Regions from separate parts of the Thauera sp. JM12B12 genome, predicted to be linked through region 2. Evidence: predicted binding sites of a transcription regulator. Region 2 holds the regulator's gene; the other holds the start of a gene.
What was found. Region 2 encodes sigma-54, which starts transcription at its own class of promoters, with help from an activator protein. Its sites were predicted from a motif close to TGGCACGCTTNCTGCTNA; they were not measured.

Region 1 (5,577 bases), 270 kb from region 2:
CGGCACCCAGCGTCTTGAGCGCGATCGACATGCCGCCCGAAGCCGAGCCGGTGATGCCGGCGAGCACGTTCACCGCCACCGCCTCGGAGATCAGCGGGTTGCCCGGCGCGATGCCGAGCACCAGGTCGCGGATCACCACGAAGCCGGCGAGCGAGGCGATGACGGTGCCGTAGCCGACCTCGGTGGCGGTGTTGAGGATCGGCAGCATGGAGCCGAAGGAGCCCTCGTTGACGGTCTTCATCAGGTTGGCCCAGCGCGTCCAGTGCAGCGCCACCAGCAGCAGCACCGCCGCCGACAGCGCGACGATGATCGACCAGATGCCGATCAGCGAGCGCGCGTCCTGCAGGCCGCCGAACTCGGGCTTGGCGAGGTAGCTGTGGTCGAGGCCCGGCAGCACCTGCTTGGCCATCACGAAGTTGAGGCCGATCACCACCAGGATCGGCAGCAGCGCGATCCAGAAGCCTGGACGCGGCGCATCGGCGGGCTCGCTGTCGGGCTCGCCGCTGTGGTGGCCGTAGCCTTCGCCCGCGGCCATCAGCTTGCGCTGCTGGGCACTCAGCCACCAGGTGCCGAGGCCGAGCATGATCAGGCCGCCGATCAGGCCGAGGCCGGGCGCGGCGAAGGCATCGGTGCCGAAGAAGGGGCTGGGGATGGCGTTCTGGATCGCCGGCGTGCCGGGCAGCGCGGTCATCGTGAAGGTGAAGGAGCCGAGCGCGATCGCCGCCGGGATCAGGCGCTTGGGGATCCCCGCCTCGCGGAAAAGCGCGGCGCCGATCGGATACACCGCGAAGGCGACCACGAACAGCGACACGCCGCCATAGGTCAGGATGCCGCAGGCGAGCACGATCGCCAGGATCGCGCGCTGGCTGCCCACTTTCTCGACGATGGCGTGCGCGATCGCGCGCGCCGAGCCGGAGTCGTCCATCAGCTTGCCGAACAGCGCGCCGAGCAGGAACAGCGGGAAGAACTGGATCACGTAGCCGCCCATGGCCTTCATGAAGACCTGGGTGTAGGTCGGCAGCAGCATCGCCGCCTCGCCCGACGTCAGCACGGCGAACAGCGCCAGCAGCGGCGCGAGCAGCAGGACGCTGATGCCGCGGTAGGCGAGATACATCAGCAATACGAGGGACAACAGAATGCCTAGGGTGCCCATGGGGCGTCCTCCTCCTGGATTGGTTTTTGGGTATCGGTATCGGCCGCGGACGTCGCCGCGGTGCGGGCAATCAACAGCAGCATCCGTGCCAGGTCCTGCACGCTGCGGCCGGAACAGGGCCCCGAACAGGCGCAAACAGGCCTGGATCGCATGCGCTGATTGGGTTATCGATCCGCCTTATTACCGCCCGTCATAGCCAGACGACACGCATGCGGACGCATTGAAGGCTCCAGCTTTCAAGACATGTCCAGGATTCAGGACACCCAGAAGCAATCAATCCAGATTTCTGGACACCCCGACGCGGGGCAGCACAGGGCTCAGCGCGTGATGCCGTGCTGCTGCAGCTTGGCGTAGAGGCCGGCGCGCGAGATGCCGAGCCGGCTGGCGGCGAGGCGGCGATTGCCGCCGCAGGCCTGCAGCGCCGCCCGCAGCGCCACGCGTTCGGCATGCGCGAGGGCGTCGGCGAGCGGCACGACGCCCTCTCCGGGGCGCGCGTCCGGCGTGGCCGCCCGAATTGCGTCCTGCCCTGCGTCGGGCCTTGCGCCCAATGACGCGTCCGGCGCGGCCCCTGCGCGTGCAGCCGCGACGGGCATGGCCAGCACCGCCCCGGCCGTGCCGAGCAGGGCCGCCAGCGCCGCGGCATCCAGCGGCCCGCTGTCGGCGCTCAGCTGGGCGCGCTCGAGCAGGTTGCGCAGCTGGCGCACGTTGCCCGGCCACGGCTGGGCCGCAAGCAGCGCCAGCGCGTCGTCGGCAAGCTCCAGCGGACGCTGGCCGGAGCGCGCCGCGATGTCGTCGAGCAGGGCCTCGACCAGGGCGCCGATGTCCTCGCGCCGCTCGCGCAGGCTGGGCACGCGCAGCGCCAGCACGTTGAGACGGTAGAACAGGTCGGCGCGGAAGCTGCCCTCGGCCACCCGCGCCTCGAGGTCCACATGGGTGGCGGCGATCACGCGCACGTCGAGCGGGCGCACCTGGTTCGAGCCGAGCGGCTCGACCTGCTGCTCCTGCAGCACGCGCAGCAGCTTGACCTGCAGCGGCAGCGACAGGTCGCCGATCTCGTCGAGGAACAGGGTGCCGCCGTTGGCGAGCTCGAACTTGCCCAGCCGCGCCTTGCGGTCGGCGCCGGTGAAGGCGCCCGGCGCGGTACCGAAGAGCTCGGCCTCGACCAGGTTGTCGGGCACCGCCGCCATGTTCACCGCGACGAAGGGCCCATTGGCGCGCGCCGACAGGTTGTGGATGCCCTGCGCGAGCAGCTCCTTGCCGGTGCCGGTCTCGCCGCGCAGCAGCACCGTGGCGTCGAGCTGGGCGGCGCGGCGGGCCTGGCGCTTGATCTCGGTGGCGACCGCGCTGGTGCCGATGAAGTTGGCGATCGTGTAGCGCGCGCGGCGCGCCTGCAGCAGCGCGCGCTCGGTCTCCGCGAGGCGCGCCTGCAGGCGGCCGTACTTCTCCATCAGCGGCTTCAGGTGACGGGCGCGATCGAACAACACGAAGCCGAGCGCGCCGACCACCTGGCCATCGTCGGCGCGCAGCGGGATGCGGGTGACGACGAAGTGCTCGTCGCCGAAGGGCATCAGGTCGAGCAGGCTGGGCTCGCCGCTGTCGACCACCTCGCGCAGCCGGCTCGCCGGCAGCACGTCCTCGATCTCGCGCCCGAGCGCGCTATGCCCGTCGGCCAGCCCGATCTTGCTCGCGTACTTGTCGCTCATCCACACGATGCGCGCCTGGCGATTGACCGCCACCGTGCCTTCGCACTGGGCATTGAGATGGTCGAACAGCAGCGGCATCGCCACCGCGCGGAAATGCTCGGGCGAGATGCCGATCTTGAGGCCGTTCTCGTCGAGGTCGGCGGCGGACAGACCCATGGGCAGGCTCGAGGGGACGGAAATGCGGCCGATTATGGGACCGCCCCCGAGCCGGGGCAACGCCGACCGCCAACGCAGCCCGCGGGAGCGGCGGCCAGTGGGTGCGGTGGCCCGCGAACGGGGCGCGTGCAGCCGGTGATGTTCGCGGGCAAGCCCGCTCCCACGGGGCGGCGCGCAGCGCTTCAGCGCCACATGTCGCGCATCTTCGCCGCGAGGTCGATCGCCGCCTGGCGGGAGGCGGGCGAGCCCTGCAGTTCGGGCGGCGGCGGCGGCCAGCTCAGCTGCTCGAAGTGGCCGAGCAGGCGGTTGGGGATAAAGCGCGTGCGTCCGGCATAGACGTGGCGGTCGCCCAGGCCCATCTGCTGCGTCACGTAGAAGCGCTGCGGCACGATCAGGTCGAGGTTGTCCTTCGCCCGCGTCATCGCGACGTAGAGCAGGCGGCGCTCCTCCTCGATCTCGGCGCTGTTGCGGGTGGCGACGTCGGACGGAATGCAGCCGTCGACCACGTTCAGCACGCTCACCGCGTTCCACTCCTGGCCCTTGGCCGAGTGCATCGTCGACAGGATCAGGTAGTCCTCGTCGAGCAGCGGCATGCCAGCCTCGCCGCTGGTGGCGCTGGGCGGGTCGAGGGTGAGCTCGGTGAGAAAGCGTTGGCGGCTCGGGCTGGTGGCGGCGATGCGGGCGAGCTGCTGGACGTCGAGCACGCGCAGCGCGAAGTCGTCGTACAGGCGCGGCATCTCGCCCTCGTACCAGCGGCAGGCGAGCTCGAAGTCCGCCGGCCATTGCGGGCGTTCGGCCAGGCGGTCGACGAGCGCCGCGAACGCCTGCCAGCCCGCGCGCGCAGCCTCGGGCACCGGCTGCTCGGCGAGCAGTGCGCAGCCCGCGGGCGCGGCGCAGACGTTGTCGAGCACGCGGCCGGCGGTCTTCGGTCCGATGCCGGCCAGGAGCTGGATGGCACGGAAACCCGAGATGCGGTCGCGCGGATTCTCGGCCCAGCGCAGCACCGCGAGCACGTCCTTGACGTGGGCGGCTTCGAGGAACTTGAGGCCGCCGAACTTCACGAAGGGGATGTTGCGCCGGGTCAGCTCCAGTTCCAGCCGCGCGCTGTGCGCCGAGGCGCGGAACAGCACCGCCTGCTGCTTGAGCTTGAGCCCCTCCTCGCGCCGCGCCAGCACGCCATCGACGACGAAGGCGGCCTGGTCGGCGTCGTCCTTGACCGACACCAGGCGCGGGCGCTGCGTCGATTCGCGCTCGGACCACAGGTTCTTGGTGAAGCGCTCGGCCGCCATCGCGATCACCGCGTTGGCCGCCTCCAGGATCGGCTTGGTCGAGCGGTAGTTCTGCTCCAGCGTCACCACCTGCGCCGGCGGATCGAAGGCGGCGGGGAAGTCGAGGATGTTGCGCACGGTGGCACCGCGAAAGGCGTAGATCGACTGCGCGTCGTCGCCGACCACGGTGAGGCCGCGGCCATCGGGTTTCATTGCGAGCAGGATCGACGCCTGCAGGGGGTTGGTGTCCTGGTACTCATCGACCAGCACGTGGTCGAAGAGGCCGCCGATCTCGGCACCGAGCGCCGGCTCGGCCACCATCTGCGCCCAGTACAGCAGCAGGTCGTCGTAGTCGAGCACCTGCTGCGCCTGCTTGGCCTCGACGTAGGCTCGAAACAGGCGCTTGAGTTCGTCCTCCCACTCCGCGCACCACGGGAAGTTCGCCTGCAGCACCTCGGCGAGCGGCGCCTGCGTGTTGACCGCCGCCGAGTAGATCGCCAGGCAGGTGCCTTTCTGGGGAAAGCGCTGCCGGGTCGCCGACAGGCCGAGTTCGTGGCGCACCAGGTTCATCAGGTCGCCGGAATCCTCGCGGTCGTGGATGGTGAAGCCCGGGTCGAGCCCGATGCGCCCGGCGTAGTCGCGCAAGAGGCGCGCGCCGATGGCGTGGAAGGTGCCCGACCAGTGCAGCTCGGCCTGCGCCAGCCCGGGCCTTCCCGCGGACGCCTGCGCCAGGATGCGACGCACGCGCCGGCCCATCTCGTCGGCCGCCCGGCGCGAGAAGGTGAGCAGCAGCATGCGCGAAGGGTCGGCTCCGTGGGCGATGAGGTGCGCCACGCGATGCGCGAGCGTGTTGGTCTTGCCCGAGCCGGCGCCGGCAATCACCAGCAGCGGCTGCGCCGGCCGCGGAAAGAGGCCCGTGGCGTTCGCATCGCCCGTGACCCCGTGCTCGACCGCCGCGCGTTGCGCCGGGTTGAGGCGGGCGAGCGGGTCGGAAGCGACAGGCTCGGGCGCTGCCGCGAGGGGCGCAGCAGTGGAAGAAGACGAAGGCGGCATGGCTGTAATTATATTCAGCCAATGCCGCCGACGATAGGCCACGAATCGGGCCCCTGGCGCGACCGCGCAGGTCGGTGCTGAAGGCCGCCCCGATGCGCCTGCCTCAAGCCGCTGCCCGCAGCGGCGCCGCGCGCTGCCGCAGCAGCCGGGTCAGCGGGCTGTGCGGGCGCGTGTCGACACGCTCGTTGCACAGCGCGACGGCGAGCGCCTGCTGGCCGTCACGCAGCGCGGCCTCGATCAGCGT
Region 2 (5,577 bases):
ATGGGCGACCAGCTCCCCGGCCTGCAGGCGCGCCTGATGTCGCAGGCACTGCGCAAGCTCACCGCGAACATCAAGCGCACCAACACGCTGGTCATCTTCATCAACCAGATCCGCATGAAGATCGGCGTGATGTTCGGCAGCCCCGAGACGACCACCGGCGGCAACGCGCTCAAGTTCTACGCCTCGGTGCGCATGGACATCCGCCGCACCGGCACGATCAAGAAGGGCGACGAGGTGGTCGGCTCCGAGACCCGCGTCAAGGTGGTCAAGAACAAGGTGTCGCCGCCGTTCAAGGAGGCGCACTTCGACATCCTCTACGGCGAGGGCATCTCGCGCGAGGGCGAGATCATCGACCTCGGCGTCGAGCACAAGATCGTCGACAAGTCCGGAGCCTGGTACGCCTACCAGGGCGACAAGATCGGCCAGGGCAAGGACAACTCGCGCGAGTTCCTGCGCAACAATCCGGCACTGGCGCGCGAGATCGAGAACAAGGTCCGCGTTGCCGTCGGCCTGCCCGAAATGCCCCCGGCCACGCCGGCTGCGCCGGCGCCGGCCGAGGCCTGACTGCCGCGCGTCGAGCATGGGCGAGCCCAGCCTGCGCGAACGCGCCCTCCGCCACCTCGCCCGGCGTGACCACTCGCGGGCCGAGCTGGCGAGGAAGCTCGCCGCCCATGGCGACGCCGACGAGATAGAGGCGGTCATCGAACGCATGGGCGAACTCGGCCTGCAGTCCGACAGCCGCTATGCCGAGGCCTTCGTGCGCGGCAAGGCGGCGCGCTTCGGCACCAGCCGGCTGCGCAGCGAGCTCGCCCGGCGCGGCATCGAGCGTGACCTGATCGACGCGGCGCTCGCTGGCGAGTGCGTAGAATCGGAAGCGGAGCGTGCCCGCACCGTGTTGCGCAGCCGCTTCACCGAACCGCCCGCCGACGCCCGCGAATGGGCTCGCCAGGCGCGCTTCCTGCAAACCCGCGGCTTCGCGCCCGACCTGATCCGCAAGCTGCTGAAAGAGCCCTACGATGAGTCTGCTTAAGGTCGCCGGCCTGCAAAAGCGCTACAAGGCGCGCACCGTCGTGCACGACGTCGGCTTCGAGGTCGGCTCCGGCGAGGTGGTCGGCCTGCTCGGTCCCAACGGTGCCGGCAAGACCACCTGCTTCTACATGATCGTCGGCCTGGTGCGCGCCGACGGCGGCCAGATCACCCTCGACGGCAAGGACCTCACCCACCTGCCGATCCACGCTCGCGCGCGACTCGGCCTGTCCTACCTGCCGCAGGAAATGAGCGTGTTCCGCAAGCTGACGGTGGCCGAGAACATCCAGGCCGTGCTCGAGCTGCAGAACCTGGAGAAGCGCCAGGTGGGCGAGCGCCTCGACGAACTGCTGCACGAACTCGGCATCCACCACCTGCGCAACAACACCGCGATCTCGCTCTCCGGCGGTGAACGCCGGCGCTGCGAGATCGCGCGCGCGCTGGCCACCGACCCGCGCCTGATCCTGCTCGACGAGCCCTTCGCCGGCGTGGATCCGATCGCGGTGATCGACATCCAGAAGATCATCCGCTTCCTCAAGGAGCGCGGCATCGGCGTGCTGATCACCGACCACAACGTGCGCGAGACGCTCGGCATCTGCGATCGCGCCTACATCATCAGCGAAGGCCGCGTGCTCGCCAGCGGCCAGCCCACCGAGATCATCGACAACGAGCGCGTGCGCCAGGTCTATCTCGGCGAGCACTTCCGCCTGTGAGCGCACGCAGCGGACCGACGCGATGAAGCCCAGTCTCCAGCTCAAGCTCTCCCAGCACCTCACGCTGACCCCGCAGCTGCAGCAGTCGATCAAGCTGCTGCAGCTGTCGACGATCGAGCTCAACCAGGAGATCGAGCGCATCCTGCTCGAGAACCCGATGCTCGAACGCGAGGACGGCGACGGCGCGGACTTCGCTCCGAGCCCGCCCCCCACACCCTCGTCCGAACGCGAGTCGAGCAGCGAGAGCGCCGCCGAATCGCCCCCGGCCGACAGCGCGTCGCGCGAGGGCGGCGAGGGCAGCAGCGAGGACGAAGGCATCGACTGGTCCAACGTCGGCACCGGCGCATCCAGCCGCAGCGAGAGCGACGACGACGATGTCGACTACCAGGATCTGCAGGCCGCGAGCACATCCCTGCGCGAACACCTCGACCAGCAGGTGGCGCTGTCGCCGCTCAGCGACCGCGACCGCGCCCTGGTGCGCTTCCTGATCGAGGCACTCGATGACGACGGCTACCTGCACCAGCCGCTCGAGGACCTGCTCCAACTGCTGCCGCCCGAGTCCGAGGTCGATCTCGACGAGCTCACCATCGCCCTCCACCACGTGCACAACCTCGAGCCCGCCGGCATCGGCGCCCGCAGCCCGCAGGAATGCCTGGCGCTGCAGCTGCGCACGCTGCCCGACTCGCCGATCCGCGCGCTCGCCCTCGACATCGCCACGCGGCACCTCGAGCTTCTCGCCGACCGCAACTTCGCCCGCATCAAGAAGCTCACCGGCTGCGACGACGACGCCCTGCGTGCCGCGCAGGCGCTGATCTGCAGCCTCGACCCCCACCCCGGCTCGCGCTACTCGAACACCGAGACGCGCTACGTGCTGCCCGACGTCGTCGTGCGCAAGCTGCGCGGGCGGTGGACGGTCACGCTCAACCACGACGCCATGCCGCGCCTGCGCATCAACCGCCTGTACGCCAGCCTGCTGCAGCAGAACCGCGGCCAGGGCGGCGGACTCGGCGGCCAGCTGCAGGAGGCACGCTGGCTGATCAAGAACGTGCAGCAGCGTTTCGACACCATCCTGCGCGTATCCCAGGCCATCGTTGACCAGCAACGGCAGTTCTTCGATCATGGGGACGTGGCGATGCGGCCACTCACCCTCCGGGAGATCGCGGACCAGCTCGAGCTGCATGAATCCACCGTCTCGCGCGTCACCACGCAGAAGTACATGGCGACCCCGCGTGGCGTGTTCGAACTCAAGTATTTCTTCGGCAGTCATGTCGCCACCGACACCGGTGGAGCTGCATCCTCGACGGCGATTCGGGCGCTGATCCGCCAGCTGGTGGATGCCGAAGACAGCAAGAAGCCGCTGTCCGACGCCAAGATTGCGGAAGTTTTGGGCCAGCAGGGTATCGTGGTCGCGCGGCGGACGATCGCCAAATACCGCGAGTCCCTCAATATCCCGCCGGTCAGTCTGCGCAAATCCATCTGACAACAACAGGAGTTACCATGAATCTCAACATCACCGGGCGCCACGTGGAAGTCACCCCCGCCATCCGCGACTACGTGACCACCAAGCTCGACCGCGTCATTCGTCACTTCGACAACGTCACCAGCGTCTCCGTGATCCTCTCGGTCGAGAAGCTCAAGCAGAAGGCCGAAGTCACCCTCCACGTGCGCGGCAAGGACCTCTTCGTCGAGAGCGACGACGCCGATCTCTATGCCGCCATCGACGCGATGACGGACAAGCTCGACCGCCAGGTGCAGAAGTACAAGCAGAAGCAGTCCGACCACAACCACGAGACGCTGAAGCACCAGACCCCCGAAGCCTGACGCCTGCGTTGCAGCCCCACGTCCGGGGTGTGGTTATAATGCGCGCGTTTTCACGACGCGATCTCCACTCGCCCCGGACCGTCTGCCCGCCCTGCGCGGCAGTCCCGAAATCCCGGGCGTTGCGCGAGCCAACCTGCGAATGAGCCTCATATCCCAACTCCTGCCACTGTCCAATGTGGTGGTCGATCTCGACGCGAGCAGCAAGAAGCGCGTCTTCGAGCAGGCTGGCCTGCTGTTCGAGAACAACCAGGGCATCGCCCGCAGCACCGTGTTCGACAGCCTGTTCACCCGCGAGCGGCTTGGCTCGACCGGTCTGGGCCAGGGCATCGCGATCCCGCACGGGCGGATCAAGGGCCTGAAGGAGGCCGCCGGTGCGTTCCTGCGCCTGGCGACCCCGGTGCAGTTCGACGCCCCCGACGGGCGGCCGGTGAGCATGCTCTTCGTACTCCTCGTCCCCGAGCAGGCCAACGAGACGCATCTGCAGCTCCTGTCGGAGCTGGCACAGATGTTCAGTGATCGCGAGTTCCGCGAAGCCCTGCAGAGCGCACCCGACAGCGCCCACATCCACCAGATGTTCCTCAAGTGGGACGCCGATGCGGCAAACCAGCGTAGCGCGGCTGTATGAGGCGCACCGCGACAGCCTGAGCCTCAGCCACGTCAGCGGCCGCCTCGACGCGCGGCTGTCGGTCGGCGAGGAGCGCATCTGGCCGGCCGACCTCGTCGGCCACCTCAACCTGATTCACCCCACCCGCCTGCAGGTGCTCGGCACCGCAGAGCTGGCGTGGGCGCAACGTCAGTCCAACGAGAAGGTGGCACGCCACCTCAACGAGATCCTCTCCGCCCGCCCGCCCGCGATCATCGTCGCCGATGGCTGCGAGGTGCCAAACATCATCCACGGCATCTGCGAGGCGCACGACGTGGCGCTGTTCACCGCCCGCCACCCTTCGGCCAGCGTCATCGACCAGCTGCGCCTGTACGTGTCGCGCGAACTCGCCGAGAAGGTGTCCCTGCACGGCGTGTTCATGGACGTGCTCGGCGTCGGCGTGCTGATAACCGGTGACTCGGGTGCAGGCAAGTCCGAGCTCGGCCTGGAGCTCATCTCGCGCGGCCATGGACTGGTCGCCGACGACGTCGTGGAGTTTTCGCGCGTCGCCCCCACCGTGCTCGAAGGGCGCTGCCCCGAGATGCTGCAGGACTTCATCGAGGTGCGCGGCCTCGGCCTGCTCAACATCCGCACCATCTTCGGCGAGACCGCATGCAGGAGGAAGATGCGCCTGCGCCTGATCTGCCATCTGGACCGCCGCCAGCCCGGCCCGGACGATCCCTGCCGGCTGCCACTGCAGCAGGAGACGCAGGACATCCTCGGCGTGAGCATCGCGCGCGTGGTGCTGCCGGTCGCCGCCGGACGCAACCTGGCGGTCCTGCTCGAGGCCGCGGTACGGTCGACCATCCTGCAACTGCGCGGCATCGACTCCACGCAGGAGTTCATCGAGCGCCAGATGCGCGCGCTGCGCAAGGCCGAGGACGACAGCGCCGCCTGAACGCGCCGCGTCCGCGGGGCTGTTACCGAGCGGCAGCGCACTTGCGGCTCGCCGGCCGCGGCTGTTACCGTCGACCGCTTTACAGCAGCGCACTGGCCGGCCATGATCTCCCCCACGGATTACCTGGAACGCATCCTCAACGCACAGGTGTACGACGTCGCGATCGAGACGCCGCTCGACTTCGCGGCCAATCTCTCGGCCCGTGCCCACAACCGCATCTTCCTCAAGCGCGAGGACATGCAGCCGGTGTTCAGCTTCAAGATCCGCGGCGCCTACAACAAGATGGCCAAGCTCTCGCCCCAGGCGCTCAAGCGCGGCGTGATCTGCGCCTCGGCCGGCAATCACGCCCAGGGTGTGGCGCTGTCGGCGGCCAAGCTGGGCGTGCGTGCGGTGATCGTGATGCCGAGCACCACGCCGGCAATCAAGATCGACGCCGTGAAGGCGCGCGGCGGCGAGGTCGTGCTCGCCGGCGAGTC

Region 1: a site for sigma-54 is predicted at 1,227-1,244, ahead of AAG895_RS01645 (GntP family permease). Genes of this name have one in related genera too.

Annotation. Positions count from the first base shown of each region.
Region 1 is NZ_CP154859.1:374,812-380,388, reverse strand. Features, by position in the region: gene AAG895_RS01645 (GntP family permease) at 1-1,153, opposite strand, end outside; gene AAG895_RS01640 (sigma 54-interacting transcriptional regulator) at 1,471-3,012, opposite strand; gene AAG895_RS01635 (ATP-dependent helicase) at 3,195-5,333, opposite strand; gene AAG895_RS01630 (tetratricopeptide repeat protein) at 5,437-5,577, opposite strand, start outside.
Region 2 is NZ_CP154859.1:643,939-649,515, reverse strand. Features, by position in the region: gene recA (recombinase RecA) at 1-564, shown strand, start outside; gene recX (recombination regulator RecX) at 581-1,030, shown strand; gene lptB (LPS export ABC transporter ATP-binding protein) at 1,017-1,739, shown strand; gene AAG895_RS02840 (RNA polymerase factor sigma-54) at 1,762-3,219, shown strand; gene raiA (ribosome-associated translation inhibitor RaiA) at 3,237-3,560, shown strand; gene ptsN (PTS IIA-like nitrogen regulatory protein PtsN) at 3,700-4,185, shown strand; gene hprK (HPr(Ser) kinase/phosphatase) at 4,154-5,101, shown strand; gene ilvA (threonine ammonia-lyase, biosynthetic) at 5,204-5,577, shown strand, end outside.